DNA from 4 places in the Romboutsia sp. Marseille-P6047 genome. Region 4 is predicted to be linked to each of the others. Evidence: riboswitches for the same ligand, from Rfam matches in the RefSeq annotation. Region 4 holds a riboswitch; each other region holds the start of a gene.
The links. A riboswitch is a leader RNA that binds a small molecule or an ion and turns the genes downstream of it on or off. The one in region 4 is predicted to bind cyclic di-GMP.
Positions count from the first base shown of each region.

Region 1: another riboswitch for cyclic di-GMP. It lies ahead of EIH23_RS12565 (GspE/PulE family protein); the one in region 4 lies ahead of EIH23_RS05090 (pectinesterase family protein).
Region 2: another riboswitch for cyclic di-GMP. It lies ahead of EIH23_RS01720 (response regulator transcription factor); the one in region 4 lies ahead of EIH23_RS05090 (pectinesterase family protein).
Region 3: another riboswitch for cyclic di-GMP. It lies ahead of EIH23_RS04805 (NPCBM/NEW2 domain-containing protein); the one in region 4 lies ahead of EIH23_RS05090 (pectinesterase family protein).

Region 1 is NZ_UWOT01000013.1:63,760-71,977, forward strand. It holds gene EIH23_RS12560 (type II secretion system F family protein) at 1-1,097, opposite strand, end outside; gene EIH23_RS12565 (GspE/PulE family protein) at 1,115-2,806, opposite strand; cyclic di-GMP riboswitch class II at 2,956-3,040, opposite strand; gene EIH23_RS12570 (ribose-phosphate diphosphokinase) at 3,194-4,144, opposite strand; gene glmU (bifunctional UDP-N-acetylglucosamine diphosphorylase/glucosamine-1-phosphate N-acetyltransferase GlmU) at 4,235-5,608, opposite strand; gene spoVG (septation regulator SpoVG) at 5,813-6,091, opposite strand; gene purR (pur operon repressor) at 6,227-7,108, opposite strand; gene murC (UDP-N-acetylmuramate--L-alanine ligase) at 7,330-8,218, shown strand, end outside.
Region 2 is NZ_UWOT01000001.1:350,636-358,853, reverse strand. It holds gene EIH23_RS01740 (ABC transporter ATP-binding protein) at 1-1,598, shown strand, start outside; gene EIH23_RS16160 (hypothetical protein) at 1,598-1,744, shown strand; gene EIH23_RS01735 (nucleotidyltransferase domain-containing protein) at 1,714-2,847, shown strand; gene EIH23_RS01730 (N-acetylmuramoyl-L-alanine amidase) at 3,176-3,946, shown strand; gene EIH23_RS01725 (LCP family protein) at 4,058-4,963, shown strand; cyclic di-GMP riboswitch class II at 5,183-5,266, shown strand; gene EIH23_RS01720 (response regulator transcription factor) at 5,487-6,086, shown strand; RNA gene rnpB (RNase P RNA component class A) at 6,146-6,488, shown strand; gene galE (UDP-glucose 4-epimerase GalE) at 6,566-7,591, shown strand; gene EIH23_RS01705 (COG2426 family protein) at 7,661-8,098, shown strand; gene EIH23_RS01700 (C40 family peptidase) at 8,204-8,218, shown strand, end outside.
Region 3 is NZ_UWOT01000003.1:232,889-241,106, reverse strand. It holds gene EIH23_RS04805 (NPCBM/NEW2 domain-containing protein) at 1-1,819, opposite strand, end outside; cyclic di-GMP riboswitch class I at 2,000-2,084, opposite strand; gene EIH23_RS04800 (DUF2871 domain-containing protein) at 2,220-2,618, shown strand; gene EIH23_RS04795 (hypothetical protein) at 3,146-3,850, opposite strand; gene hydF ([FeFe] hydrogenase H-cluster maturation GTPase HydF) at 3,977-5,164, opposite strand; gene hydG ([FeFe] hydrogenase H-cluster radical SAM maturase HydG) at 5,183-6,559, opposite strand; gene hydE ([FeFe] hydrogenase H-cluster radical SAM maturase HydE) at 6,611-7,657, opposite strand; gene EIH23_RS04775 ([FeFe] hydrogenase, group A) at 7,846-8,218, opposite strand, start outside.
Region 4 is NZ_UWOT01000004.1:16,548-24,765, forward strand. It holds gene EIH23_RS05080 (hypothetical protein) at 1-57, opposite strand, end outside; gene EIH23_RS05085 (glycosyltransferase family 2 protein) at 54-1,976, opposite strand; gene EIH23_RS05090 (pectinesterase family protein) at 2,205-6,071, opposite strand; cyclic di-GMP riboswitch class II at 6,144-6,227, opposite strand; cyclic di-GMP riboswitch class II at 6,316-6,399, opposite strand; tRNA gene EIH23_RS05095 (tRNA-Thr) at 6,535-6,609, opposite strand; rRNA gene EIH23_RS05100 (23S ribosomal RNA) at 6,691-8,218, opposite strand, start outside.

The sequences.
Region 1 (8,218 bases), on a different contig from region 4:
GTAGCTTGTATTTGACTTTCTAATTCATCATCATAAAAGTCTGCTGTTTTATACATTATGTCATCTAATGTACCTGACTCTTCTCCTATTTTTACCATCGTAGCCATCATTTTAGGAAATATATTACTGTTACTAATAGGTTTATATATTCCTTCACCTCTAACTACAGATTCTCTCATTTTTAATATAACTTCTTCTGCAATTTTATTTCCAACTATATCCGCTATTAGCTCTAACGCTCTTATCATTGGTATTCCACTAGACATTAAAAGGGACATCGTTCTTGTAAACCTAGAAACTATTATTTTCTCATTTAATTTGTCTATTATCGGTATATTTAGCTTCAAGTAACTCACAGTATGCATACCATGATCTGTTTTAGCATAAATCTTAAATAATACTGAAAGTGTAACTATTGCTAATGTAATAAATATTATATTACTACTTATAAATCCACTTATAGACATTAATAATTTTGTTATTGCTGGTAATTCTGTACCCATAGATTCAAATGTTTCAATAAATGAAGGCATTACAAATATCATTAATATAGCTACTACTAATGCTGCCACTATAGCTAGTATTGCTGGATATATCATAGCTACCCTAACTTTATTATTTATTTTATTATCTTTTTCATATTGGTCTGACATTCGAAGCATTATTGTATCTAGATTTCCACTTTCTTCGCCAACTTCAATCATATTTATTAATAAATTTGGAAATGCATCTAAATGTTTTCCCATTGCATATGACAATGTTTCCCCCCTCTTAACATCATCTTCTACGATTTTTATAATATCTTTAAGTTTTTTATTTGTAGTTTGTTGAGCTAATATTTCTAATGCAGAGTTTACTGTTAATCCAGCATCTAACATTGTATAAAACTGTCTACAAAATATAGCTATATCTTTTATAGTTATTTTTTGAAAGATATTTATCTCTATATTTTTACTTTCTATTTTTTCTTCTATTTTTAGTGGGTAATACCCATTCGAACGCAACATATCCGTTACTTCAAATTTAGATTTTGATTCATGTATACCAGTTATCTTTTCTCCTGAAGGGCTTATAGCTCTATATTCAAATTTAGGCACTTTATATCATCCCTTTCTTATATATTTTTTATCATAGTTATCGAAGCAAGTTCATTAACTGTTGTTATTCCATTAAGAACTAGTTTTTTACAATTCTCTTCCAATGTCTCCATGCCATTTTTAATTGCTATATCTTTAAGACCATTTGGATCTCTACTTATATTTATATAATCTCTATGTTCTCTTGATATCTCCATAATTTCATAAATACCAGTTCTCCCTAGATATCCTGTATAATTGCAATTTCCACAACCTAATCCTCTATATAGTAAAAGTTCCTCATCATCATTCTTACCTAGTATTCTTTTTTCATATGTAGTTGAACTATATTGTGATTTACAATGCGGGCATATCTTTTTTACAAGTCTTTGAGCAATTACCCCAGAAATAGCTGTAGATACTAAGTATGGTTCTATATTCATATCAATTAATCTAGTTATTGTAGATGGCGCATCATTAGTATGCAATGTGCTTAAAACTAAATGTCCTGTTATGGCCGCTTTTGTTGCAACTTGAGCTGTTTCCTCATCTCTTATTTCCCCTATCATAACTATATCTGGATCTTGTCTTAATATACTTCTTAATCCACTAGCAAAAGTAAGGTTTGTTTTATTATTTACATTTACTTGATTTATTCCATTTAATGTATACTCTACAGGGTCCTCTATTGTAACAATATTTACTTCTGATGAATTTAATTCACTTAAAATAGTGTATAATGTAGTAGATTTACCACTTCCAGTCGGACCTGTAACTAATACAATTCCATGCGGACTTGATATAATTCTCTCTAATCTTTTAATATTTTCATCATCCATTCCTAGGTATTCTTTTCCCACCTTAAAATTACTTCTATCTAATACCCTTATAACTACTTTTTCTCCATTTACAACTGGAAGTATAGATATTCTTAAATCAACCTTTTTTCCAGATATTTTGGCTATTACTCTACCATCTTGAGGTATTCTTTTTTCAGTTATGTTTAAATTTGATAATATTTTAATTCTAGTAACTAATGGACCTAAACTTTCTTTTGGAAGTGTATTTATATTACGTAACTGACCATCAATTCTATATCTTATTCTTATTTCATTTTCAAAAGGTTCAATATGTATATCTGAAGCTCTCATTTCAACTGCATTGGCAAATAAGTACTCTACCATTTTTACAGCCGGAGCACTTTTTACATCATCTAAATCTTCTACATTAATAGATATATATTGTGATTCTAAACTTTCTCTTGATAATTCTTCTGCTGCTAAGTTCATTTTTTCTGAACTATAGTGAACTTGAATAAATTTGCTTATACTCGCTTTATCACTTATATATGATTCAACTTCAAATCCTGTAGATATAGATATGTCATCTACTGCATATATATTAAGTGGATCTGAAAAAGCAATTTTTAATTTATTTTCTTCAATCCCAAAAGGGATTAATGTATATTTTTCACATAATCCTTGAGAAAGTAACTTAATAACCCTTTTATCAAATTCTATCTCATTCAAATTAACTTTTTTTATACCTGTTTGTTTCTCTATAGCATCAATAATATCTTTTTCTTCTAATATATTAAGCTCGACTATAATCTCACCTAATTTTTTACCCATAGTTTTTTGAGCTTTTAAAACTTGAGCTAGTTGATATGATGTTATCTTTTCTGCTTCTACTAAAATATCACCTAAACGCCTTTTAGTGTAACTAACCATATATTCACCTCTTTTGTAAAATACTATATTTATATACTACTTTCGTACCATTAAAATTATTCTTTTGCATGATACATTATACCATTTTTTCCCTATGTCTATCTATTTATGTAATAAAAAAGGCCATATTATAATCAAAACAAAATTTGTTATAATATAGCCGGTTGCACTACTATCTCAGTATACCTAAAGTGCCCATATATAAGATATACTTCTTTGATTTCTACTTTTTATTAACTTCTTTCTATAAAAAATATATACCATTTTCCACTTTTTAACAATACATATTTATACTTTAGTATAAATATTACTAAATTCTAAATAATAATTTATATAAAAAAAGACTCGCTCCAAAATAACTTTGGATACAAGCCTTTTTTAATTTAATTAAAATAAAACACTTATAGATTCGTTAGAGAATATCTTCTTTATAGCATCTCCAAATAAAGGAGCTACAGTAAGTTCTTTTATCTTATCTATTTTCTTTTCTTCAGGAAGTTGTATAGTATCTAATACTATTAACTCACTTATAGCAGAATTTTCTATTCTTTCTATAGCCGGTCCTGATAATACTCCGTGAGTACAACAAGCATATATATCTTTCGCTCCAAATTCTTTAAGAGCATTAGCTGCATTAGTTATTGTTCCAGCTGTATCTATCATATCATCTAACAGGATAACATTCTTTCCTTTAATATCTCCTATTATATTCATAACTTCACAGACATTAGCCTTTGGTCTTCTCTTATCGATTATAGCTAATGGAACATCTCCGTCTAATGTTGTTGCAAATTTTCTAGATCTTGTAACACTTCCTAAATCAGGTGAAACTACTACTAAATCTTCTATTTTCTTCTCATTAAAGTAGTTAGCTAATATGCTTCCACCTAATAAGTGATCTAGTGGTATATCAAAGTATCCTTGTATCTGTGCTGCATGTAAATCCATTGTTAATACTCTATCTGCACCTGCAGCTGTTATTAAGTTCGCAACTAACTTAGCTGTGATTGGATCTCTAGATTTCGCTTTTCTATCTTGTCTTGCATATCCGTAGTAAGGGATTACTGCTGTTATTCTACCTGCTGATGCTCTTCTAAGCGCATCTATCATTATTAATAATTCCATTAAGTTGTCATTAACTGGACTGTTAGTTGATTGAACTACGAAAACATCGCATCCTCTCACCGTCTCATTCATGTTTACAGATATTTCTCCATCACTGAATGTTCCTACTTGACAGTCTGATACAGGTACTCCTATATAATCAGCTATCTTTTGTGCTAACTCTTTAGACGAGTTTCCTGAAATTATTTTAATTTCACTTCCGCTAGTATTCATTGCCTATCCTCCCGAAAAATTTAAACTATTGATATATATTGTGTATTTATATTTAAAATTTTTAGACTAAACTAAAAATAATAATCAAACTTATTTGTTGTCTCTAGCTCTTTTCTTTTCTACCCAACCTTCTTTAACAACTTGTCTTTCTCTTGCAATTGCTAAAGCTCCATTTGGCACATCATTAGTTATTGTTGAACCTGTAGCTATGTAACCATCTTCTTCAACTGTTACTGGAGCTACTAAGTTTGAATTTGAACCAACAAATGCTCCATCTTTTACTACAGATTTAAATTTATTTTTCCCATCATAGTTAACAAATACTACTCCACATCCTATATTTACATTTTTACCTACATGTGCATCTCCTATGTAAGATAAATGTGAAGCCTTTGAGTGATCTTCTATAGTAGCATTTTTCACTTCTACGAAATCACCTATTTTTACATGGTTCCCTATATTACTCTTTGGTCTAAGATAAGCATATGGTCCAACTGTTGTATTTTCTCCAACTATACTATCAACTATTGTTGAGTTTTTTACTTCTGTATTATCTCCAATTGTTGAATTTTCTATAGATGAATTCATCTCTATTGTACAGTTGCATCCTATTTTAGTGTTTCCTTTTAACATTACCCCTGGATAAATAATAGTGTCATTTCCTATTTCTACATCAGACTCTATGTATGTAGAGTTAGTATCTATTATAGTTACACCATTAACCATATGAGCTTCATTTATTCTTTTTCTCATTATTGCTTCTGCTTTTGATAATTCAACTCTAGAGTTTACTCCCATAAGTTCTTCTATTGTAGAACCATTGTAAGCTCCTACTTTTTGACCTTTATCTCTCATTATATATATTGTATCTGTTAAGTAGTATTCGCCTTGAGCATTATTATTATCTATTAAATCTAAAGCTTCTCTTAAAGATTTTCCATTGAAGCAGTAGATTCCTGAATTTATTTCATTAACTGCTTTTTCATCTTCATTAGCATCTTTTTGTTCTACTATTTTTAATAAATCTTCATTGCTATCTCTTATTATTCTTCCATACCCAGTTGGATTGTCTACCTTAGTTGTTAAAACTGTTGCATGATATCCATTTTCTAAGTGATATGAGAATAATCTATTTAATGTATCTTCCTTTATTAGTGGAGTATCTCCACATAAAACTACTATAGTATCTTCATCTTTTATATATTCTTTAGCCATCTTAACAGCATGTCCAGTACCTAGTTGCTCTGTTTGCATTGCTATCATAGTATCTTTTGGTAATCTTTCTTTTACAACTTCACTTTCGTGACCTAAGATAGCAACTATGTCATTTACTCCTGATTTTTTAGAAACATTTATAACGTGGTTTACCATTTCTTTTCCACATACTTTATGTATTACCTTAGGATATTTAGACTTCATTCTAGTCCCTTTTCCTGCAGCAAGAATTATAGCTTTAAAATTCATAAGCTCGGCTCCTTTTATATTAAAATTAATCTATCTATCTTTATATCTTATGTTCTTGTTTTGTATACAATTTCACTTTTTCTCTAATTAATATACCACTTTTTATGTTAAAAGTATAGCATTTAAGTGTTTTTTCCAATAAAAAAGAACCGAATTGTTCGGCTCTTTCATACTATTTTAATAATACATTAAGTTATTTGTTTATTATTCTGCTGCTACTTCTAATTGAGCAACTGCTTCATGGTAAGCTTTAAGTACTGCTTCTTCTAAAACTTGTCTCATTTCAGCATTTATTGGATGAGCTATATCTCTAAAGTTTCCTTCTCCAACTTTTCTACTTGGCATTGCTATGAATAACCCGTTGTGACCTTCGATAACTTTTATATCATGAACAACAAATAAATTATCGAAAGTTATAGAAACTATACACTTCATTTTCCCCTCATCAGTTATTTTTCTTACTCTTACGTCAGTAATGTTCATACCTCAATATCCCCCTTTTAATTTTGACAAAATTATTTTACATTTATAAATTATCTTTCTTACTAGTAATTCTATATTATGTAAAAATTTCCTTCTTTATTTTTTTAAATATTTCTGCAAAATCTTAAATATTTATTATTCTTCATCTAAAAAGCTTTCGCCTTCTTCGATGTTACCCTCTAATTCTTCTATATCTATATTTCTATATTCATCTTTGAAAGTTTTTAAATTTGGTTCTACAGTTATTTTATCTCCATCTACATCTAATTGGATTAAAGATATGTAATCCCCTACCATCTTATCTTCTGGTGTAGTAGTTGATATAAATACTCCTGAACCTATTACTTCTGCCCCAAATTCATTCATAAGGTTCATCATACCTTTTATAGTACCTCCACCTCTCATAAAGTCATCAATTAAAATAACCTTACTATTTGGCTTTAGTGCTTTTCTTGGTAAACTCATACTTTCAACTTTAGATTTACCACTTACATATGTCATACTTAGTGTTGGACCTTCTGATACTTTTATGTCCTTTCTTATTATAACTAATGGTAAATTCATAGCTTTAGCTGTCATAAGTGCCATAGGTATTCCCTTAGTTTCCATAGTTACTACATAGTCAGCTTCTGAGTAGTCTATATTCGATGCAAATATTTTACCTATTTTGGATGCTATTGTTGGGTCATATATTAAATCTATTAAATATAAGAAACCTCCAGAAAGTAATCTTGATGGATCACTTATTTTTTTACATAAATCCATTAAAAATTCTTCATTTTCTGATTTTGAAGTTTTTGGTATGTACTTAACTCCTCCAGCAGCTCCTGAAATAGTTATAACTCTACCTAATTCTAGCTTTTCAAAAACATTCTTTACAACTAATAAGTCTTCACTTATTGTAGACTTTGCAGCGTTAAATTTTTCTGTAAAATAACTTAATGTATATATTTTATTTGGGTTATCAGATAGTATTTTAACTATAGCCCCAATTCTTTCCGTTCTCTTGAATTTCACTCGGGTTACCTCCTCTAGTGTTTGTAATTTATATATAAACTAAATAATGCATAACATTTCTTAGTATGGTATAATAGTTGTTATGTTTTATAACATTTTTTAATATATTATTATAAATATAGTATATGTACATTATTAATAAAATATTGAACATTGTATTATTATACCACATAAATAGTTCATATTGTAGAACTTAATTTTTAAAGGAAGGTGGTTTTGTTATGAATATACATTTCATTGGAATTGGTGGCATAAGTATGAGTGCATTAGCAGAAATATGCCTTAACAAAGGATATACGGTATCTGGGTCGGACATGAATGAATCTTATCTTTTAGATAAACTAAGAGGTCAAGGGGCTAATATACATGTTGGCCAATGTAGAGAAAATATATCTAACAACATAGATATGGTGGTTTATACAGCAGCTATACACCCTGAAAATCCAGAATTAATAGCTGCTAAAGAAAAAAATATACTTACTATGGATAGAGCAGCTTTCTTAGGACAAGTAATGAGAGAATACAAAAACCCTATAGCGGTTTCTGGAACTCATGGTAAGACTTCTACTACATCTATGCTTTCTACTATATTTGAGTATGCTAATTTAGATCCAACAATATTAGTTGGTGGTAACCTAAACATAATAGGTGGTAACGTTAAGATTGGTGCTTCAGATCACTTTATAACAGAAGCTTGTGAGTACGTTGATAGCTTCCTTAACTTTAACCCTAAAATTTCTATAGTTTTAAATATAGAAGAAGATCATCTTGATTACTTCTCTGGGCTGGATGAAATAAAAGCTTCTTTCAACAAGTTTGGTAAGCTTTTACCTCCTGATGGTTATTTTATAATCAATGGTGATGATTCTAATACTAATGATATTTTACATGAAGTGAAAGCTAATGTTATAAAATATGGTAGAAATACATCTAATGATGTAATCATAAAGAATATAAACTTTAATGATAATGGTTATGGAGTATTTGAATTAGAATACAAAGGTAAAGATTTAGGTAAGTTTGAATTATCTGTGCCTGGACTTCACAATATATATAATGCAACTGCTGCTATAATGACTGCTTTCGTCTCTGATATATCTTTAGACACTA
Region 2 (8,218 bases), on a different contig from region 4:
TAGGATCAAAATATCTAATAGATGCGGTAACAGAACAAGATTCTAGTAAAATAGGCATAATAATATTGATAATAATATTAATGGCAATAGGAAATATAATAATAACGGCAATATCAAATAGGATATCAGCAAAAATAAATATAAAGGTAGGAAATGAAATAAAGCAGGATATTTACGATAAGATAATAAACATAGATTGGGAAAGTATGAACACATACCATAGCGGAGACTTATTAAATAGGTTAACAAATGATACAAATACAGTAGCAACAAGTGTACTAGGATGGATACCAAACCTAATAACAAAATCGATTCAATTTATATCAACATTATGTGTAATACTATACTATGACACAACTATGGCAGTAATAGCAATGCTAAGTGCACCAGTATCAATAATAATATCTAAAATATTAATGAAAAAAATGAGAAAATTTAATCAAGAAATTAGACAAGCAAGCAGTGAAGTTATGTCATTTAATGAAGAAACTTTTCAAAATTTACAATCAATAAAAGCATTTAATTTAATGGATATATTCTCGGATAAATTAAGATGTGTTCAAAAGAATTATGCTGATGTAAGTTTGGGATACAATAAATTTTCAATATATACATCATCATTTATGTCATTTATAGGAACATTTGTATCATATGCATGCTTTGGATGGGGTGTATATAGGTTATGGAGTGGTCATATAACATACGGTACAATGACTTTATTTTTACAGCTATCTGGAAAACTTTCTAGTTCATTCTCATCATTAATAAACTTAGTACCATCAGCAATAGGGGCAACAACATCAGCTGGTAGAATAATGGAAGTATCTGAACTACCAAGAGAAATTATAAAAGATGAAAAATTAGTAGACGAATTATATAAAACAATTAATGAAAGTGGATTAGACATAGAAATTAAAAATGTAAACTTTAGTTACTCCAATAAAAACGTATTAGTACTAGAAAATGCAAATATAAGTGCAAATTCAGGTGAAATAGTAGCTTTAGTAGGACCATCAGGTGAAGGAAAAACCACTATGATGAGAATATTATTAGGTCTATTAAATATAAATGATGGAGAAGCAATTATAAAAGATAAAAGTAATAGAAGTTGTAATATATCAGCAAGTACAAGAAAGCTTATGGCATATGTACCACAAGAAAAAACAATGTTTAGTGGAACTATAGCAGAAAATATGAGAATGGTAAAACCAGAAGCTACAGATTTAGAAATAATAGAAGCTCTGAAAATATCATGTGCATACGATTTTATAAAAAAACTTCCAAATGGAATAAATAGTAGAATTGGAGAACGTGGTAATGGTTTTTCAGAAGGTCAAAATCAAAGACTATCTATAGCAAGAGCGTTACTTAGAAATTCTCCTATATTGTTGTTAGATGAGGCAACATCAGCATTAGATGTAGCAACTGAAAGAAAAGTATTAAAAAATATTATGGAAATGAATAATAACAGAACATGTATAGTAACAACACATAGGCCAAGTGTACTTACAATGTGTGATAAAGTATATAAAATATCTCAATGTAAAGTAACTGAAGTAACTTCAAAAGAAGTAGAGAAAATGGTGGTGGATTTTTAATGATTAATAATGATTATAAATACTTATTAGAAGTTTTAAATATAGCAATACATAATGAAAAATATGGTTTGAATAAGTATGATATAAAAGAATTAAGTATAGAGAAAATATATAAATTATCAAAACTCATAATATACTACCACTAATTTATGAAGGTATAAATTTAATTGATAGTATAGATAAGTCTATTAATGAAATTCAACTATGGAAAAGACAAGCCATGGCTCAAGAAATAAATCAAATACAAAGAAGTGAAAGGTTTTTAGATATATACAAAAATTTTTTAGATAATAATATAAAACCTATAGTAGTAAAAGGTATAACTTGTAGAAATATATACCCTTTTCCAGATAGTAGAATCTCTTCTGATGAAGATATTTTAGTAAAGAAAGAAGATTTTGAACTATGCCATAAAATATTAACTGAAAATAATATGAAGATTATAGATGGTGTTGATATTGAAAATAAAGATGTAGTTGCATATATTTGTACAAGCTCAAGACTTATGATAGAAGTTCATAAAACACTATTTAATGAAAATGAAGAAGAACATGTTAATATATTTAATGCTTTTTATAAAGATTGCTTTAATAAGAGCATACATGTTAATGTACAAGGTAGAGTAGTATATACATTTCCAGAAACAATGAATTTAATGTATTTAATAAATCATACTACCAAACATTTTTTACATGGAGGAGTAGGTATAAGGCAAGTTTGTGACATTGTAAAGTTTATAGAGTGCAATAGCAAAGAAATTGACTGGGATTATCTATGGAAAAACCTAAAAAAGATTAAGTATGATTACTTTGTTTTTAATTTACTTAATATAGGAGAATTATATTTGGGATTAGATAAAATGTTAATACAATATCCAGATTGGTATGATTATAATAATGTTGATTCAAGAGCACTTCTTGAAGACATATTAGATGCTGGGATATTTGGATCTAGTTCTATGGAGAGAAAACAAAGTAGTTTAATAACCTTAGATGCAGTTAATAACAGAGAAATTAAAACTCATAAATCTACATTTAAAGCAGCCTTATTTCCAAGTGTATTGAATTTGAAAGGAAGGTATACATACCTAAATAAGAAACCGTACTTACTTCCAATAGCATGGACACAAAGGGTAATATCTTATGTTAATGAAAAAGGGATACCTCAAAATATAGGGAAAGCAGCATATGGTAGTATAAGTATAGGAAAACAAAGAGTAGAACTGTTAAAACAATATAAAATAATATAAATACAATGTATAAACTTAAAATAAAGAGGAAATAATTATAAATGCTGAGAGGTACTTAATACTTAGTCGTTACTTTTGTATAGCCTAGCTAACTCGGAAATTGCTAGGCTTTTTTTACGCTTAAGGAAATTATATTGTATCAAATTCTGTAGATAAACTCTATGATATAGGTGTATCAACATAACTATTATTGAGCGTAAAAAACATTTTGAGCAACGGACAAAGTCGTTGGCGACATGAGCGAAGCGAATTTTTTATGCAAATTTTTAACATAAACTAGGAAACTTTGTCAGTAAATCCTTCTATAATATATGTAGGAGGTGAAAAAATGGATAAATTAATAATTATAGATAGTGGTCATAATGAATATGTATCAGGAAAACAATCACCAGATGGTACATTCAAAGAGTGGGACTTTAATAATCAAATGCAATATAAACTTAAAAAAAGATGCGAAGATCATAATATAAGCGTATACCTAACAAATCCATCACCACAAGGTAAAGATGAAATAGGACTTACAAAAAGAGCAACTCTAGCAAACACATACTGGGCAAATCAAAACAAACCAAAAGCTTTATTATTATCAATACATGCAAATGCATATCTATCATACTTTAACAGCGCAAGAGGAACAGAAACCTACACAGCAAGTAATGCAAGTACAAATTCAAAGAATGCAGCAAAATACGTTCAAGAAAACTTAGTAGATGCAATAAAGGTAATTGATAGTACTGCGAAAGATAGAGGTTTAAAAACTGCAGATTTTACAGTAATATATAAAGCCAATATGCCATCTATACTAGTAGAATATGCTTTTTATACAAATAAAGAAGATTTAGCAATATTGAATAATAATAAAGATGAAATGATAGAAGGAACTATGAAAGGTTTATGTAAATATTTTGGTATAACCTATAAAGTACCATCTGACTCAAATATAAATGATAAAACAGATGATAATAATACTGATAATGGTACAATTTACTATAGGGTAGTTGTAGGAAGTTATACTAATAAAGAAAACGCAGAAGCTATGGTAGCAGAATTGAAGTCAAAAGGATACGATCCGTTTATAGCAGCTTATAAAAAAGAATAGTAAATTGAAAGTAGTCTATGAATTTAGGCTACTTTTAATTTACTTATGATATAATAAAAGTAGATAAATAGTAATTTATGGGAGTATTACAAGAAAATAGGGGGGTATAATATGAGACATTTTAAGAAAATTGTCATTGGCTTATTAATATTACTATTAGCCATACCAACAATAGGATTTGGAACATTATATTTTAAGTTAAATTCTATATATGACAAAGAAGAAGCTGGTAAAATAGAAGTTGCAGAAGTTAAAGAAGGAATAACAAATATACTTTTAGTAGGAGTAGATGGAGACAATATAGATAGAGGGAATAGATCAGATGCTATGATAATACTTACTATAGATAGTAATAATAATGATATAAGACTTACATCACTAGCAAGAGATACATATGTAAATATTCCAGGGCATAGTACAGAGAAATTAACTCATGCATATGCATATGATGGTCCTAGTTTATTAATTCAAACTATTAAGGAAAATTTTGATATAAGTATAGATAAATACGCTGCTGTTAATTTTAATTCATTTATAAATATAATTAATGAGTTAGGTGGAGTACAAATAGATATAAGTGAAGCTGAAGTAAGTCAAATAGATGGCATAAATGAAGCTGGAACACAAGCACTTACAGGAGAACAAGCATTAGCTTATAGTAGAATAAGATATATAGATAGTGCTTATCAAAGAGATAATAGACAAAGAACAGTATTACAAGCACTTTATAATAAGTTAACGAATGTAAGTAACGATGAGCTATTAGATATAGCGAATACTTTATTTAGATATACTAAAACAAATATGACTCCAATGGAAATTATAAGTGTTGGTACTCAGGCTATTAAAATTAAAGATACTGATTTTGATCAGTTGGAGTTTCCGCTTGAAGGTCATAGAAATGATACTATGATTAATAATGAAAAAGGATGGGTAATTGAATGGGAAGAAGAGTACAATAAAAAAGCTCTAAATGACTTTATATTTAATTACATTACATATATAAAAGAATACTAAAAATTATGCAGGCTTATTTGAATAGGTCTGCTTTTTAATTGTCGAATTAAACTTGTAATAAATTGGAAGTAGATATAGAATAATTATTTATTTTGTAGAAAAAATAAGAATTTTTTATAAAAAAGTATTTTTTTGAAAAACGAAAGTAAGATATTATACCAATTATTTATTGAAAATTATACTAAATATGTATAACATAAACATATAAGTAGTAAAAACTTTAATATTTGAAATGGTGATATATATCCTGTAATTTGGGCATCTCGGATATATGGAGTTAGTGATGCAACCGGCTATATTTGACAAAAACTAGTTTTTGTTAGTATAGCTTTTTTTATTATAAAAAATAATACTAAAGTATAACGGATATATAGTAACAAGTATATGAATTATAAAAAAGTGTAATCAATAACTAAACAAAAGATTTATAGTATATGGTAAATTTGAGTGATTTAATATGTAAAAAATAAGACATATAATTAATACATAGTGAATAAAAGGGACTTTACGGAGGGTGTAATATATGAAGGGGATAATAATTTCAGAATCGTTAGTTATAAGAAAAGGAGTAGCAGAGATACTATCAAGTGAAAGTTGTATAGATATATTAGATGAAGGATATATGTGTACTGATATAAATAAAGATGCATACGATTTAGTTATATTTGACTTAAATAGAAATACTAAACAGTATATAGATTGTATAAAAGATATAAAAGAAAATGGAAATTCAAAAATAATGGTATTAGATTTTTATGAAGATACAAGATTATTCGCAAAGTGTATGAAAATTGGTGTAGATAGCTACATATTAGCAAATATAGAAGGTGAAGGAATAAAATATGCAGTAAGATTATTATCAAAAGGAAAAAAATACTTTGATTCAGACCTCGTAGAAAATTATATGAGAAAAGATAACTTAGAAGAAATAAAAGAGCTTACAAAAAGAGAAAAAGAAATTTTAATATGTATATCAAAAGGTAAAACTAATCATGAGATTGCTAATGAGCTATGTATAACAGAACATACAGTTAAAAAGCATACAAGCAATATTTTTGAAAAATTAAACTTAAGAGATAGAACTCATGCAGCGCTTTATGTGCATGAAAAAGGAATAATATAAAAAATTTAACTTTTGACACGATAAAAAAAATATGATAATATAGTGAAAGTCAATTAAATTAAGTAAGCCAGATGATCGCGGGTAGCATTAGCTACGTGAGGAAAGTCGGAGCTCCATAGAGCAAGGGTGCTAGATAACGTCTAGTGGGAGTGATCCTAAGGAAAGTGCAACAGAAAATAACCGCCAACTAGTTTGGTAAGGATGAAAAGGTGAGGTAAGAGCTCACCGTTGGCTAGGTGACTAGCCAAGCCGTGTAAACCCCACCCGGAGCAAGTCCAAGTTAGGGTAAATAGGGTGCTGCTCGTACCCTCCGGTAGGTAGGACGCTTGAGCCTATTGGTGACAATAGGCCTAGAAAGATGATCATCAAATACAGAACTCCGCTTATAGACTTGCTCAATTTAATGACATACACTAGCATAAGCTGGTGTTTTTTTTACATAAATTTAAGTAATTAAATTAAAAGGGGAATTGGGGAAAATGAATATATTAGTAACAGGTGGGGCTGGATACATAGGTAGTCATACTGTAGTAGAGCTATTAAACTATAATTATAATGTAGTAGTTGTAGATAATTTTAGTAATAGTAGTCCAATTGTATTAGATAGAATTAGGGAAATATCTAAAAAGGATTTTAAATTTTATGAGGTGGATTTAACTAATAAAGAAGATTTAGAAATTGTATTTAAAGAAAATGAAATAGATGCTATAATACATTTTGCAGCATTAAAAGCTGTTGGAGAATCTGTAAAAAAACCATTAGATTATTACTATAACAATATTTTAAGTACTCTGTATTTATTCGATTTAATGAGAAAATATAGTGTATGTAAATTTGTGTTTAGTTCATCAGCAACTGTATATGGCCAACCTAAAAAGTGTCCTATAGTAGAAGATTTTCCGTTATCAGTAACAAACCCATATGGAAGAAGTAAGCTAATTATAGAAGATATACTTAGAGATATGTGTTTTGCATATTCCTCATTAGATGTAGCTATTCTAAGATATTTTAACCCTATTGGAGCTCATAAAAGTGGTCTAATTGGAGAAGAACCAGATGGAATACCAAATAATATAATGCCATATATAACTAAGGTTGCTGTTGGTAAGCTACCTGTATTAAATATATTTGGAGATGATTATGATACTTTAGATGGAACAGGTATAAGAGATTATATACATGTACTAGACTTAGCAAGAGGACATGTTAAAGCATTAAAAAAACTCGAAGAAAACCCAGGTCTTGTAACTTATAATTTAGGAACGGGTCATGGATATAGTGTACTTCAACTTGTAAATGCATTTTCAAGAGCTAGTGGTAAAAAAATACCTTATACGATTACTGATAGAAGAGCTGGAGATGTAGCAGTATGCTATGCAGATCCAAGTAAAGCAGAAAAAGAACTTGGATGGAAAGCTAATTATGGTATAGATGAAATGTGCCAAGATTCATGGAGATGGCAAAGTAAAAATCCAGATGGATACAGAGAAACTGCAAAAGGTTAATAATGAATATACAAAGATATAACAATTATGATAAAATGTTATATCTTTATTTTTTGAAGGAGGACTAACTTGGGATACTTACATATAATGATTTTATCAATGATACCAGTAACTGAATTAAGAGGAGCAATACCACTTGGTATAGCAATGGATTTAAATCCTATAGGTGTATATTTAGCTAGTGTAGCTGGATCTACTATAGTATCAATACCACTGGTTTTATGTTTTAGAAATATAATGCACTACTTAAGAACAAAGAAAATATTTTTAGGACTAATAAAAAAAGTAGATAATAAAATAGAATCTGGTATGAAAAAGATGAAAAAAGCTTCAATATTAGGAATAATCCTATTTGTAGGTGTACCTCTTCCGACAACTGGGACATGGACAGCATCAGCAATAGCATCAATATTAAAAATGAGAATGAAAGAAGCTTTAGCAGGAGTATTAATAGGAAATATGATGGCAGGAGTAATAGTTACAATGCTATCACTTCATATAATATAGCAATTTATGACAATAAAACCTTAATATTAAAAGTAAAATATGGAAAATATGGTATAAATATGATACTATATATACTGAATACTTTTAATAAGGGAGATATTTCAAATGAGTTTAAATAAC
Region 3 (8,218 bases), on a different contig from region 4:
TTGTAACCTTCTCGAAAGTTTCACCTTCTAAAGTTTTAGATACATATATGTCAAATTCTTCTGCAAATCCTCTAGCTCTAGGTGAAGTGTAAATTATCTTATCTATAGTTTCTAGTTGGTCTAATGTCATTGTAACTTCATTAATGTGGTTTTCATTATTTGTTTTACTTGAATGCCAAGAAGTTTCAATATTACCATCTATTGCTCTTGCTATTACTTCATTAGAATAGTGACCTCCGTTAGTAGTTATATTTACTATACGACTATTATCTATTTTATAAGCTTTGTCATACTCTGCTAACTCTGGTGAACCAAAGGCTTTAAATTTTGATACTCTTGCATCTACATATGTAACCTTCTTATTTTCAAGTATTAATCTAGCATCATTTATACCTTCTTTATATAAATTATATAAAGGATGTTGTTCTAATTCCTTAGCAAAATTTCCTAGTTTATCTATAGAATTAAACTCACTACTAATTTCATTTTTCTTGTCATTTGTAAATAATGTAGAGTACTTTTCACTTAATTCATCTTTCTTGTATAATCTAATTTCTGAAGCAAAGGCTCTACCAGTGTTACATTGATTAAATACTAATTTAACCCTTTTAGCTTTAGTAGGAGCAAACTTAAATTCAACCATATCACTTGTTACCTTAGCTTCTCCAGTTGCTATTGTCTGGAATGTTTCTCCTTTAGATGTTTCTGAAACTTGTATTTCAAATTTTGTAGGGAACCCCTTATTATTTGAACTTCTTGCTTTATAAGCTAATCTATCTATAATTTGCGCTTCATCTAAAGTTAGTGTTATTTCATTTGTAAAATCCATGCTATTGCTTTTGTTAGTTTCCCAATGTGTATTAGGATCTCCATCAAACATATATTCATATTTAGTTCCTGGATATATTCCCCCATTAGCTTCTACTTTTGTTATTTTACTTGTTGGTATCATAAATTTTTCATTATAATCATCTTGATATTCTGTACCATATGCAGTTAATTTAGATACTTTAGCTAAAGTACTTTCTAATTTTTCACCTTCTAATATGGTTATAGCATTATATATATCTTCCTTGAAGTTTGTATAGAATGGATGATTTTTAGCTTCTTTCTCTAAAGATTTAAGAGATTCTAAATTAGTAAACTCTGGATTAACTTCATTCATATCGTCATTTGTAAAAATGTTTTCCATTTTATCTAAAATTTTATCTTCTTTATAAAACCAAAACTCAGAAGCACTTGCCCAACCATCATGAGCATCAGAGAATATAAATTTAACTTTCTTAGCTTCTACTGTATCAAATTTAAATTCAACCATGTCTCCGGTTACCCTATTACTTGCAACTTCACCTACTAACGTATATTCTGATTCATCAGAATCTGTAACTAATATTTGTGCAACCTTCGGATATCCCTTAGGTCTTGCTCCATCTTGTCTAGTAGCATAAGCTAATCGGTTTATTTTTTCAATGTTTTCAAATTCAAATTCTACCTCATTTTTAAAGTCAGCTTTATTTTCTCTTCCTGTTTCCCAGTGAGTTTCTAGTTTACCATCTATAGCATTAGTTATAATACTTTGATTGTACTTACCCCCATTGTTCGTTATAGATTTTATATTTACCTTGTAAGAATCATTATATCTAGCGAAGTTTTCATAATTCTTTATTTTGAAAGTCTCCACCGTCATATTTTTGTTTACTTCTTTTTCTATACTTGTTGCCTTGTTTCTTACAATCTCATCTGCAAAAACATTAATTGTAGGCGTAGTATTTGTAGCTATTATAGATATAGCTAATATTGATGCTAATTTCTTTTTCATTTCTCCCTCCTGATTAATCGCCCTCAGAAGTACATTAAATTTACATATTTTAAATTGTAATAAAAAAAGTTGCTCAAAAAGAGCAACTTAATACAGACTTATTATAATTTAATATTTTTCATGCAAACACATGCTGTAATATTAACTATTAAATCTTAAAACAAAAAGTATAATGTACTCTTTGGCAACTGGCTGACATAGTTTAAAAACCTTAGTCCCTATAGCTTTGCGTCCCTACGTTTCCATAAGTTTGCCTATTAAATTTAAAAAGAATTTTATCATATCAGACATTTTATGTCAATTCTTTCCTTTTTTATTTTTTATATCTATAAATATATGATTAGTTTAAGTTAAAATTTTTTAGGTATAAATATTATTATTCAATATTTGGAGGTATGACATGCAAAAATATTTTAAAATATCAACATTTTATTTAATATTAGGATTAGCTTTAGGAGTATTTTATAGAGAATATACAAAAATAAATAACTTCACCGGAATAACTACCCTAAGCACGACACATACTCATGTTTTAATGCTTGGATTTATATTCTTTATAATTGTATTGTTATTAGAAAAAAACTTTAATATATCAAGTATAAAAAGTTTTAAATCATGGCTTATAACATATAATATCGGTTTTATTTATTTTATTGCTACATTAGTATTTCGAGGTATATTACAAGTTAACAATAGTGATTTTGCTATGTTTAATCATATTTCAGGACTTGGTCATACTATTTTAGGTGTATCTTTATGTTGGTTTTCTGTAATAGTTAATAAGGCTCTTAAACATTAATGTATAAGCATTTAAAATTTAATATGAAAATAAAGTTATGCATCCTCATCTCAATTACTAGTAATTAAAATTATTTTTACAACTTACTAATTTAAATAATCACCATTTATTAGATAGATAATTGTTTACAAATAAAAAAAGACTGTACCGATACAGTCTTTTTTGGAGGTTTAAATTTATATGTCAAATCTTAAATGTCGTTTTATTAAGTCATTTCCTATTGAATTTAATCGAACTTTGTCATTTCTCGCTGAATACTTATACAATTTAACATATTAATTTCACATTGTATATATTAAAATCATATTTTTATATAAAAATATATTTTTACTTGTTTTATTCATCTTATTTATATTTTCTTCTGATTCATATCTTTTTTATTTTCACTCATATTTATCCACATTTCATTAGTTTCCTATGCAACCTTTCATAGATAATTTTAAAGTCTCAGTTGTAAGTATAACTTTTATATCAATAGTAGAAACTAATTACGATAATAACATCCACAATTAAATATGTAATTAAAATTAATAACTATATATCTCATATTCTGTTTTTTTAATTTCTTTTATATATATTTTTCTTTCTAATTCTAATAATTTTTTTATATTACTTCCTATATTTGACTTAACATCTTTATTTAAATATCTGTCTAAAAATAATATATTATTAATACCGTCATTTTCGCAAACATTTTCCATACAATTATAATTATTGAAATACTTTACATATAAATCTTCGCCTACAGCATTATCAATAGACCTTATAGTACCAAATTTTTGTAAATTATCTAAAGCCTTATATCTTATATAAGCAGTTTCAAAATCTATGCTTATTAAAGAATTTATAAAGTACTTATTAATCCTATTTAGTAAATCAATCTCAACAACTAAAAGGTTTAACTGGTTATTGGGACATAAGTTAAATTTATATATTTCTTTTTCTGAATCTAAGTTATAATTTTCTCTAATTCCTACTAATCTTAGAATCTTCTCACTATAAACACTTCCCATTCCTTTACACCCACAATTATTATCAAACCAATATTCATTAGAAGCCTCATCAAACAAAATCAAATTATAATAATTTTTATTATTATCTATTACATCATAATAGTCATGTTCTTCATTACTAAAAGCCTTAAAAGCTGTTATCTTTTTCATTTTACTTAATATAGTCTTTGCATACTCATAAGATTTGTAATATCCATTCTTTCCCGACTTATATATCAATATCCCCACCCCTAATTATATATTAGTTTCTATAATACTTATTATTATCCTCTAAAAAAAAAGAAGCTACTCTCTATTTTTAAGTAGCTCCTTTTAGTTAAGACTTTATATTTTAATAATTTTAAATTATTTAAATATCTCCACCGATCTATCTAATATTCCTGTAAAATATGCTATTACCATTCCGTAATTAGTTATAGGCACATTTCGTTCTTTGCATTTACTTATTTTATTTAGTACACTTTTTCTATTTACCATACATGCACCACAATGAATTACTAAATCATAATCTTCAATGTCTTCTTTAAAATCATATCCAATCGTATAATCAATATTTAAGTCTCCACCTACTATCTTTCTTAACATATTAGGTATCTTTACTCTACCTATATCTTCATGTGACACATTGTGTGTGCAACTTTCACAGATTAATATCTTATCATTTGGTTTTAAAGTATCAAGTTTCTTTGTTCCTTCTAAAAACTCATTAAAATCACCCTTTTGTCTAGCAAATAATATTGAAAAACTTGTAAGCTTTATATTTTTAGGTATTATACTATCAACTTCCTTAAATACTTGAGAATCAGTTATAACTAAATCTATATCTTTTAATTCACTTAATGCTTCTTCAAGTTCAGTATCTCTTACAATATAAGTCTTTATACCATGGTCTAAACAATCCCTTATAACTTGTACCTGTGGGAGAATTATCCTTCCCTTTGGTGCTTCACTATCGATTGGAACTACTAGAACTACCTTCGAACCATATTCTAATAAGTCACCAACAATAGTTTTTTCTTCTTCTCCATCTTGTAAGTGCTTTATTATTTTACTTTTTAGATTATCAATTCCACATTTATCCTTAGCTGAAACAAGAATATATTCATTAAAGTTTTTAACTAAGTTATCTATTTCTTCTTTGCTTATAGTATCTATTTTATTTATAACTATAGAATGATCTACATTGTATCTAGCTGCTTCTCTTTTCCAAGTTTTATAAGTATCTAGGTCAGGATTTGCTGCATCAAATATATATAAAGCAAAATCTAGTCTTTTTAAAAACTCATAACTTTTTTTAACTCTTATAGCTCCAAGTTCAGTTTTATCTTCAAGACCTGCTGTATCAATAAATAAAACAGGACCATATGGTATAAGTTCCATAGCCTTTTGTACAGGATCAGTAGTAGTTCCCTCTACACTGGATACAAGAGATATATCTTGTCCTAAAATATTATTCATAAGAGATGATTTTCCACTATTTGTATTTCCATATATTCCAATATGTTTTCTATTTGAATTTGGAGTAATATTCATACTTACCTCCTATAACTCCTATAAATAGAAGTCTCTTTCACCATTTTTCATTTTTTCTAAACTTACTTTAGTCAAATTCTTAATATCTTCTCTTTGTATATTTTCTACCTCAGTATCTATAAGTTTTTGAGCTTTATCATATAGTTCTTTATCTCCATAGTCTAAAGTAAACTCAAGAAGGGTCATGATTGCATTAGGCTCACAAACATATTTTATATTCCCTGATTTCGCAAGAGACATAAATCTATCTCCAGTCCTTCCTTTTCTATAACATGCGGTACAGTAACTTGGTATATATCCATCATCTAATAATTCCTTTAATATTTCTATTGGACTTCTTTCATCGTTAGTTTTAAATTGTTTTACTTCTTCTCCATTTTCTCTTTGCTTATATCCACCAACACCTGTAGATGATCCTGCAGATATTTGACTTACTCCATACTTAAGTAATTCTCTTCTCATCTCTGGTGTTTCTCTTGTTGAAAGTATAAGACCTGTAAACGGAACTGCAATTCTTAGTATTGCTACTACTTTTTTAAACATTTTATCATCCAATAAATATGGGTAGTTTTCAAGTGTAACTCCCTTAGCAGGTTGTAGTCTTGGCACTGATATAGTATGGAATCCTACTCCATACTTTTCTTCTAAGTGAGCATTGTGCATCATAAGTCCTAATACTTCAAATCTAGGATCAGCTAGTCCAAACAGTACACCCGCTCCAACATCATCTATTCCAGCTTCCATAGCTCTATCAAAGGCAGTTAAATGATATTCATAATTTCCTTTTAGAGATTTGGGATGCATCTTATTATAAGAATCTTCATGATATGTTTCTTGGAATAGTATATATGTACCAATTCCTTTTTCATTCAGTTTTTTATAGTTTTCAATAGTAGTAGCCGCTATATTTACATTAACTCTTCTTATTTCTCCATTTGAATTTTGAGTTTTATATATTGTATCTAAACATTCTAAAGCATAATCTATAGGTGTATTTACTGGATCTTCACCAAGTTCTAATGCTAATCTTTTATGCCCCATTTGCTCTAGAATTCTAACTTCTTCTGCAACTTCTTCCATAGTTAACTTTCTTCTTGTAAACTTATTATCTCTTCTATAACCACAGTATACACAGTTATTTACGCAATAATCGCTCACATAAAGTGGCGCAAATACCACTATTCTTTTTCCATATATATCTCTTTTTATTTCTCCAGCTAATTTATATATTTCCTTTAAATCATTTTCATCTTCAGCTTGAAGTAATATAGCTATATCTTTATATGATAATCCATTTCTTTTTTTAGCTTTTTCTAAAACTTCTTTAATTTCTTTATTACTTGGACTTTTTGTTTCTTCTAATATTTTGTATATAAAATTATTATCTATGAACATTACTCTTCTCCTTTTATATTAAAATTAACTTCATTTATCAAAGCTACAAAACTATACAAAATCTGGATTATCCCCTCTTGAAACAACAAGTTCAAATCCCGCTTCCTTTAGTTTTTCTTCTATACTATTTCTATACTCCGCATCTTCATCTAATATAAATGCTTTGTTATTATATAAAGAATACTTTTTTCTAACGCTCATTGGGGATAAATTTGGCATTATAACATTTGCTCCAGCTCTTAAACCTTCATTTCTTCCATTACTATCAATACTTGCAAGTGCTGTAGTTGCAGGTAAAAGCACCTTTGGTAGTAATAATCTTGTTATTGCAAGTAATATTACAGTCTTTTCTGTAGTACCTGCACTACAATCTCTAAGAGGTGTATCTTTATGAGGAATAAATGGACCTATACCACACATAGCGGGCTCTAATTCTTTTACAAATCTTAAGTCATTTACTAAATCTTCATTAGTTTGATTAGGTAATCCTACCATAAATCCTGCACCTGCTTGGAATCCTATTTCCTTTAAATCTCTTAAACATCTTCTTCTTTCTTCAAATAATTCATTATTATGAATAGATTCATATAAGCTCTTAGTTGCACTTTCATGTCTAAGTAAAAATCTATCTGCTCCAGCTTCATATAACTTTTTATAAGAATCATAACTTCTTTCCCCAATAGATAAAGTTAGTGCACTAGTTGGAAGTTCTTTTTTAATAACTTTTATAATTTCTATCATTTTTTCATCAGTGTAAAAAGCATCTTCTCCACCTTGTAAAACTATAGTCTTATATCCCAGCTTATCTCCTCTTTTTGCACACTCTATTATATCCTCAGTATCTAATCTATATCTTTCAGCATTTTTATTACTTCTTCTAAGCCCACAGTATAAACAGTCTTTTTTACAATAGCTACTAATTTCTATTAGACCTCTAATAAATACTGTATTTTTAAAATATTTATATCTTGTTTTGTAAGCTTTATCTATAAGAAATTTCTTACTATCATCATCTATATTATCTAATAAATACAGTAATTCTTCTCTTGATGCATCATTAGTATCATATAACTTTTGTATTATAGCTTTAATATCCACTTTGTCACCTCTATTTAATAATAATATTTTCTTTACTTAAGTGTATATCTCATAACTTTTTGTAATTTATAATATTTAGAATTCATAAAATTTTTAATATTTTTTTTTTTTATAATTTAATATAAATAAGCTGTCCTAAAAATATATGTATTTAAGACAGCCTACTAAAAAATCTTAGCCTTTACAAATTATATAATTTCATCTGTTGAAGGTATCTCTTCATAATTATCAAGGCCTAGCATATGTTGTTTTGATTCATATGATGTATGTAAAAGCTCATGTGCTAGGTGTGATAATGGCTCTTGATAAAATTCATTGTATACTGCTATTATATCTGGATTTTGATAACTACACTTTATATTTAACTCTTCATCTTTTTCGTATAATCCATCTATACGGCTAAGTCTTATTTTATCATTTATCACTTTTGTAGTTTTAGGTTGACCACCGCCACCTATACAACCACCTTTACAGGCCATTACCTCAACAAAATCATAATCAACGTCTTTATTTTTTATCTTTTCAATTAATTTTCTTGCATGAGCAGTTCCTTGTACTACA
Region 4 (8,218 bases):
AGCTATTGTTACTGATGTTGCTACTTTTCTTTTTCCTGATACTTTACCTATACTCAATATTCAATCTCTCCTTTCATTAATTGTTGTATATAGTCTGTTTTATTGACTATTCTATCTAAATCATAGAAAGGTCTTAGTGAATCTGAGTATATATTTATTAAATTTAGATATGCATCTTTTGATATTTTATCAATTTGTAATATTGCTTCTCCATTAGTTGATTTCTCTATTACTCCTGAAATTACATTTCCATTTAATGATAGTTTTAATTTTTCTCCTTTTAGAAGTACTCTATCATTATCTTGTTCTAAAGTTAAGTAATCTTCAGAAATACCTATTAGCTTAAAACTAAATTCTGTTTCTAGTTTATCTTCTTCAACTAACTGTAGTCTTATATATTCACATACTATCGTATATGGTTCTTCATTATAATCTTTTATTAATGATATACGTATTAGTACAAACATTGGTATTACATTATATATTGTCCATAGTATGTTTATACCAAATATGCCTAAGTTAAGTTCACCTGTACTAACTCTATAACATCCCATTAGCCAAGATAATATTGTTAATATTATTAAAATTATATGAGGGTAAGCTTCTTTTATATATATATTTCCAGCTGATGATTTTACATCCTTATTTGTAACTTTAAACTTTGTATTTGATTTTTTAAATATATGTGCAAAACAACTTTTTGCGTTGTATGGAGCCATTATTGTTTCATATATATGTGCCCAGTACATAGTTCTTGTATTTGGTGAGTTTACACTGAATATTGAATATTGAACTGCAAAATATGGTACGAACATTACTAATAGATCTTTAATAGGTGCGTCTATAAAGAATATACCTGTTAATAAATAAAATATTGGAGCTATTATAAATATCATTTTTAATATACTTGAATACCAAGATAGTAATCCATCTATATAAGCTATTTTTTGATTTAGTTTTAATCCTTTTATTTTAAATGGATTTTTACTTTTTAATAATTGAAGATTACCTCTACACCATCTATCTCTTTGAACTAAAAAGTCTTTTAAATTAGTTGGATTTAATCCTAATGCTAACGGTTCATTTAAAAATACACTTTTATATCCTTTTGACTGAATCAAAAATCCTAGTGCTATGTCTTCAGTTATAGAAAAAGTAGGATATCCTCCAATAGCATCAAGAGCTGTTCTTCTAAATACAGCATTTGTTCCAACATGTATTTCTGAGTTTATATATGAACGATTTTCTTGAACATCCCTCATAAAGAAATCTTGTTCTGCTGGAATTTTACGCTTAAAAGCTTTTTGGAATATATCTGCATTATAAAAACTTTGTGGTGTTTGTACAAATCCAACATTTTCATCATTAAAATATGTCACAGTTTTTTCTAAAAAGTTACTCTTTGGAATCATATCTGCATCAAATACAGCTATTAAATCTCCATTTGAATGTAATAACATATTGTTTATGTTTCCTGATTTTGAATAAGTGTTATCTTTTCTTACTGAATAATGTACATTTAGCTCTTCACATAATTTTTTCACTTCGTATCTTTTACCATCATCACATACGTATATATTTTTCTTATCTTTATCATATTTTATATCCAGTGCTGCAGCTATAGTTGTTTTTATTATATATGTAGGTTCATTGTATGTTGGTATAACTATATCTACAGTAGGTAGATTTTCATCTTGGGATTTTCTTAATAGTTCAAATTCTTCCTTTGGATTTCTTGAGCTTATATATACAAATAACATAAATTGTATAAACCCAAGTATTTCAGCAATAAGTAATCCTATTCCTATATATTTGCTTATACCATATGTTGGTACTGCTGAGAATCTCCAAACGATGTAGTTAAAGGAAAGTATTATACTTATTGCATATAGAATACTTTTTACTTTTGGATATATTAGAAATAGTAAAATTAGTATTCCTAGAGATAAAGAAAAATATAAATATATTATCTTCACCCACCTCCTAATATTTTTTTGTTTTTTTGATTAGATAGTTGGATATGATACTAATTATTATTATGCTTTTTAACTTTTAATATGAACTATAATTTATAATGCCATACTCAATAAATTAATATATATCTTAAATACATTACTATTCCTTTTTATTTCTTTATTTTTATTCTTATATATGAATAAAAGAAAAGCAGATAATAAATTAAGTTTTATTATCTGCTTTTTATATTAATTATTTATTTTTCTTTTATTTAATATATAAAGTACTGCTGATGATAGAACTACTAAAGCTATTAAACCTAGTATACTATTATCACCTGTTTGAGGTAGTGCAGTTGATTCCATATTTGAGTCATTTTTATCATCTGATGAATTTTGGTTATCATTTGGAACTTGTGGTGATTCAGGCTTACTCGGTATTTCTTGAGTATCAGATTCACCTGGAACCTCTGGTTCAACTGGTATTTCTGGATCACTTGGTAATTCCGGTTCTTCCGGGTCTACTTCTGGAATTTCTGGTAATTGTAATTTTTCATTTACAGTTACTTTTATCTCCTTAGTGAAACTTGCTCCATCTAAGTCAGTTACCTTATAAACTACTTTATATTCTCCAGCTGTTTTTGTATCTACTGTATTTTCTATAACTTCAATCTTTTCTGTTAAATCTCCGTCTTCTTTATCATTTGCTTTTACATAATCTTTAGGATCAAAAGTATCTCCTAACTTTATATTTACATCTTCTGCATTTATTTCTGGTACATTATTCATTTGTACTAATGGAAGTTTAACAGTTACTGTACATGTAGCTTCTTCACTACCACTTCTTGCTGTTATTACTGCTGTTCCTATACCTACAGCTTTTACATTTCCATTGTTATCTACTATAGCTACATTTTCATTGCTTGATTCAAATATAACTGTTTTATCAGTAGCATCCTCTGGCCCTACTGTTGCTATAAGTTTTGCTGTATCTCCTATATTCATAGGTAATTCTGATATATTTAATTCTACTAATGAAACATTTACTATGTTATCGTATGCAGAGTTTATATTTGTAGAATCTGACTTTTCAGTTGGATTCCAATCATCATTGTAGGCATCATTTCCGTTTACTGATGCTGATGAAGTTGAAAATACATTTTCTAATGAGTAATTTGCTATTTCACTATTTTGTATTAATGGTCTAGTATCACTTAATTTAGCTCCTGGTCCATAACTTCCATATTCAAAGAATCTTGCTGTTGATGCTAAAGAGTTTGCACCCATATCATCCCAACCATTAGTTGCTATATGACTTCCCATGTAGCAGTTTATATATGCAACTGCTGGAGTTACTGTATCAGTAGCACTACTTGGTCTCCATGGTCTTCCTAAAGATACTGAGTTATCAGCTATATCATCAAGTCCAATTAATCTTGAATTCATTATTACATATCCATAAGCATCTTTATCCCATGTATCTGCTGCTGTTATATATCCATTCTTTGGAGATAAGTTTCTATTTACTGATGCTATATCACAGTCATTAAATACTGCTTGTGCACGTCCAAATATAAAGTCAACATCACCTTCTATATAACATTTATAGTAATATTGTCTTGCTGGCGAAGAACTACTTGCATCTGCTAATAGTGTATCTTGATTTCCTATAAATCTACAGTTTATAAATATACTTTGATCAGCTTGGTTATTTAATGCTACTGCTTGATCACCTTCTACTATTTGCTTTTCTTCGTAAGCATTTTCTATTGTAATGTTTTCAGCTATAAATCCAACAGCTTTTGATTTTATAGTTACACTAGCACTTTTACTTGTTCCATATTTTTCTCCTGTTTCAGGATTTATTGTTCCATTTGAAGCATCGTAAGTCCATATAGTCTTTTGGCTATCTTCGCCTATTATACTTATATATGGTGATTGTACTATTGTTTTTTCTTTATATACGCCATTTTTTACAAATATGTTTACACGTTCTGTATTTTTAGTTGGTACAGAGTTTACTGCTTCTGTTATTGTGCTATATGTTTTTATTCCATCAACTTCTCTTCCTTCAACACCATTGTATGTTGAATCAACGATTATATCATAGTTACCATTGTTTAAATATACTATGTTATAAGTTTTTACTGTTGTTTTTCCATCTTCTGTTGTATGGTAAATTTCTATTATGTTTCTTCCTAAGTCTAATGTTAAGTTTTTAGTAAATACTTCATCTTTTGATTTTTCTATAGCATTTACTTTTATTTTATCATTTTGCTTTATTGTTATCTTTCCATCTTTATCAACTGAACCTTTTAATGTTATTACAGGATTTGATACTGTATCATTTGGTTCTTCTATCATGTTGAAATTAGCGGCATTATCTTCATATTGTATATTGTCTGGATTACTATTGTTTGGTACTGCTACTACTTCTTTTGAGTCGTATGCATTTCCATTTTCATTTTTTGCCATTATCTTATAGTAATATGTTTGGAAGTTTACTACTTCTAAATCTTCATATGTTGTTTTAGAAGAATCAACTTCTGCTATTTCTTTATATTCTCCATTTTTTTCTGTTGATCTTTTTATTACATATGAAGTAGCATCTTTTACTTCATCCCAGCTTAAAGTTACTTTAAAATCTTTAGCCTCAGCTTTTACATTTTCTACTGTATCAACTGGCATTTTTTCTATTGTTGAATCATAGTAAAGTTTATCTTCATTTTCTATTCTTACATTGTCAAAAGTAGCAACTGCTGGAGTTTCACTTCCTCCGTTACTTACTACAAATCCTACATACCAAGTGTTACTTTCATTTACAACAGTTTGAGTTTTTACTATTGTTTTATCGGTTGGGAATGTTGGGTCTTTAGATATATAAGCTTTAAATTGAGTTTTATTTCTTTCTATTTTTATATATTGATTTTTAGAATCTGCATTTAATTCACCTATTTGAGCTGCACCTGATTTTGCTGATGCATTATCTCTATAAGCATATCTATATTGATTTTTACTTGGTTCTACATATACGCCAAAGTAGTCTGCATCATTAGTAGAATTATTATTACGTACAAATACACCTGCTTGACCATATTTTGCATTACTCATATCAAAGTCTACTAATCTAGCTACTATAGTAGCGTTACCTTCTACTTTGTAATTTATAAACTGATAGTTATCAGTTGATGATACATCTTTTCCTATATATGTACCTGATCCATTTACTGTGAATGATTTTGTATCTTTATCAAAATTAGCATATACATTTTCACTGTCATTCCCTATTGATGAATTATTAAATCCATCTGGTAATGTTCCCACACCATAGTTAGGAAGTTCAGGTGTTTCTGGTATTTCTGGTACTTCAGGTACTTCTGGAGTTTGTATATCTGTTGAAGTGTAAATAATTCCACTTTCATTTTTTATTGTTATATCATTAAAACTTGCAACTGCTGATGTTGTACTTCCTCCATTACTTACTACAAATCCTAAGTTCCATGTAGTAGATGATGAGTTTATACTTTGTCCACCAGATGCTATTATGTCATTAAAATCTTTGTCATTAGCTATATAATATTTAAAAGAAGTTTTATTCTTTTCAATTTTTATATATTTATTTTTAGATTCTTTTGTTAATCCTGATATAGCTGCTGCACCAGTTCCACCTGTAGAGTTATCTCTATAAGCATATCTATATTGATCTTTACTTGGTTCTACATATACACCAAAATAATCTGCATTGTCGCTAGTATTATTTTCACGCATAAATACTCCTGCTTGACCATATGGAGCATTACTCGTATTAAAGTTTTCTAATTTAGCTATAATTGTAGCATCACCATTAACTTGGTAACTTACAAATTGATAGCTATCAACTGATCCCTTATCTTTTCCTATTAGGTTACCTGAGCCTTGAATTTCTAATGTCTTACTAGTGTTGTCAAAAATTGCACTTCCATTACCGTAATTGTTACCTATAGCTACACTTGTAAATCCTTCTGGTAATACGTTTGTTTCTGCATTAACTATACCTAAATTTGGAACCATGTACCCTATTACCATGGCTATTGTAAGAACTATAGATAATACTTTCCTTTTTAGATTGTTTTTCATACTATTCTCCCTTCAAAAAAAGGCTATAGTTTAACTTATTTAGTTAGATTAAAATATCTAAACTAAGTTAAGTTAAAATATAGCCGGTTGCACTACTAGCTCCATATGATTTAAGTGCCCATTTACAAATCATACTTCTTAGCTTCTATAATTTTTTGTTTAAATAAAGGATATTAGTCTTTTTGCAATAAAAAAGACTATATCTGTTTATAAATCAATTAGTTTCATTTCTAAATGACTTATAATTAAACATAGCCGGTTGCACTAGTAACTCCATACGATTCAAGTGCCCATATATAAATCGTACTTCTTTGTCTCTATTTTTTTCAGACAAAATCATTGTCTTTTGTTATAATATCAAATTAATATGATAAAATCTACTATTTTCATTCGATTTATTTTTACATATTCTGTAAATTCGTTTTTGAACACAAAAAAAGACTAAGAATATCTTAGTCTTAAATGGAGCTGGTGATAGGAATCGAACCTACAACCTGCTGATTACAAGTCAGCTGCTCTACCGTTGAGCCACACCAGCAAATATAACATTTTAGGATTAAAGTATGATAATACTTTCAAAACTACATATCATTTACAATATTTATCATTTAAATTTATTTTGGTCAAGTCCTCGACCTATTAGTATCGATAAGCTAAATACATTACTGCACTTACACCTTCGACCTATCAACCAGGTAGTCTTCCTGGGGTCTTACCCTTACGGTGGGAAATCTTATCTTGAAGTCGGCTTCGCGCTTAGATGCTTTCAGCGCTTATCCATTCCGCACTTAGCTACCCAGCTATGCCCTTGGCAGAACAACTGGTACACCAGAGGTGCGTCCATCCCGGTCCTCTCGTACTAAGGACAGGTCTCCTCAAATTTCCTACGCCTGCGACGGATAGGGACCGAACTGTCTCACGACGTTCTGAACCCAGCTCGCGTACCACTTTAATGGGCGAACAGCCCAACCCTTGGGACCTACTACAGCCCCAGGATGTGATGAGCCGACATCGAGGTGCCAAACCTCCCCGTCGATGTGGACTCTTGGGGGAGATAAGCCTGTTATCCCCAGGGTAGCTTTTATCCGTTGAGCGATGGCCCTTCCATGCGGAACCACCGGATCACTAAGTCCGACTTTCGTCCTTGCTCGACCTGTATGTCTTGCAATCAAGCTCTCTTGTGCCTTTACACTCTACGTACGATTTCCGACCGTACTGAGAGAACCTTTGAGCGCCTCCGTTACTTTTTGGGAGGCGACCGCCCCAGTCAAACTGCCCACCTGACAGTGTCCCAAGACCAGATTCATGGCCTATGGTTAGAGTCCCAGTACTACAAGGGTGGTATCCCAAGGATGACTCCACGCAAACTGGCGTTCACGCTTCATAGTCTCCCACCTATCCTGTACATGTAGTACCAAGACCCAATGTCAAGCTACAGTAAAGCTCCATGGGGTCTTTCCGTCCTGTCGCAGGTAACCGGCATCTTCACCGGTATTACAATTTCACCCAGTCTGTTGTTGAGACAGTGCCCAAATCGTTACGCCTTTCGTGCGGGTCGGAACTTACCCGACAAGGAATTTCGCTACCTTAGGACCGTTATAGTTACGGCCGCCGTTTACTGGGGCTTAAGTTCACTGCTTCGATTGCTCTAACAGATCCCCTTAACCTTCCAGCACCGGGCAGGCGTCAGCTCCTATACATCGTCTTGCGACTTAGCAGAAACCTGTGTTTTTGGTAAACAGTCGCTTGGGCCTATTCTCTGCGGCCTGTCATAGACAGGCACCCCTTCTCCCGAAGTTACGGGGTCATTTTGCCGAGTTCCTTAACAACAGTTCTCTGGCTGGCCTTAGGATACTCTCCTCACCCACCTGTGTCGGTTTGCGGTACAGGCACCTTTAACCTCGATAGAGACTTTTCTCGACAGTGTGAAATCAGCTACTTCGCTACTAAATTTCGCTCCGCATCACATCCTAGCATTATTCCTACGGATTTGCCTGTAGGAACTGCCTCAATGCTTGCCCGTACATAACCAACAGTACGGTTAGCTTATCCTTCTGTGTCATCCCATTTCTCAAACGGTTATTGGTGGTACAGGAATATCAACCTGTTGTCCATCACCTACGCCTTTCGGCCTCGGCTTAGGTCCT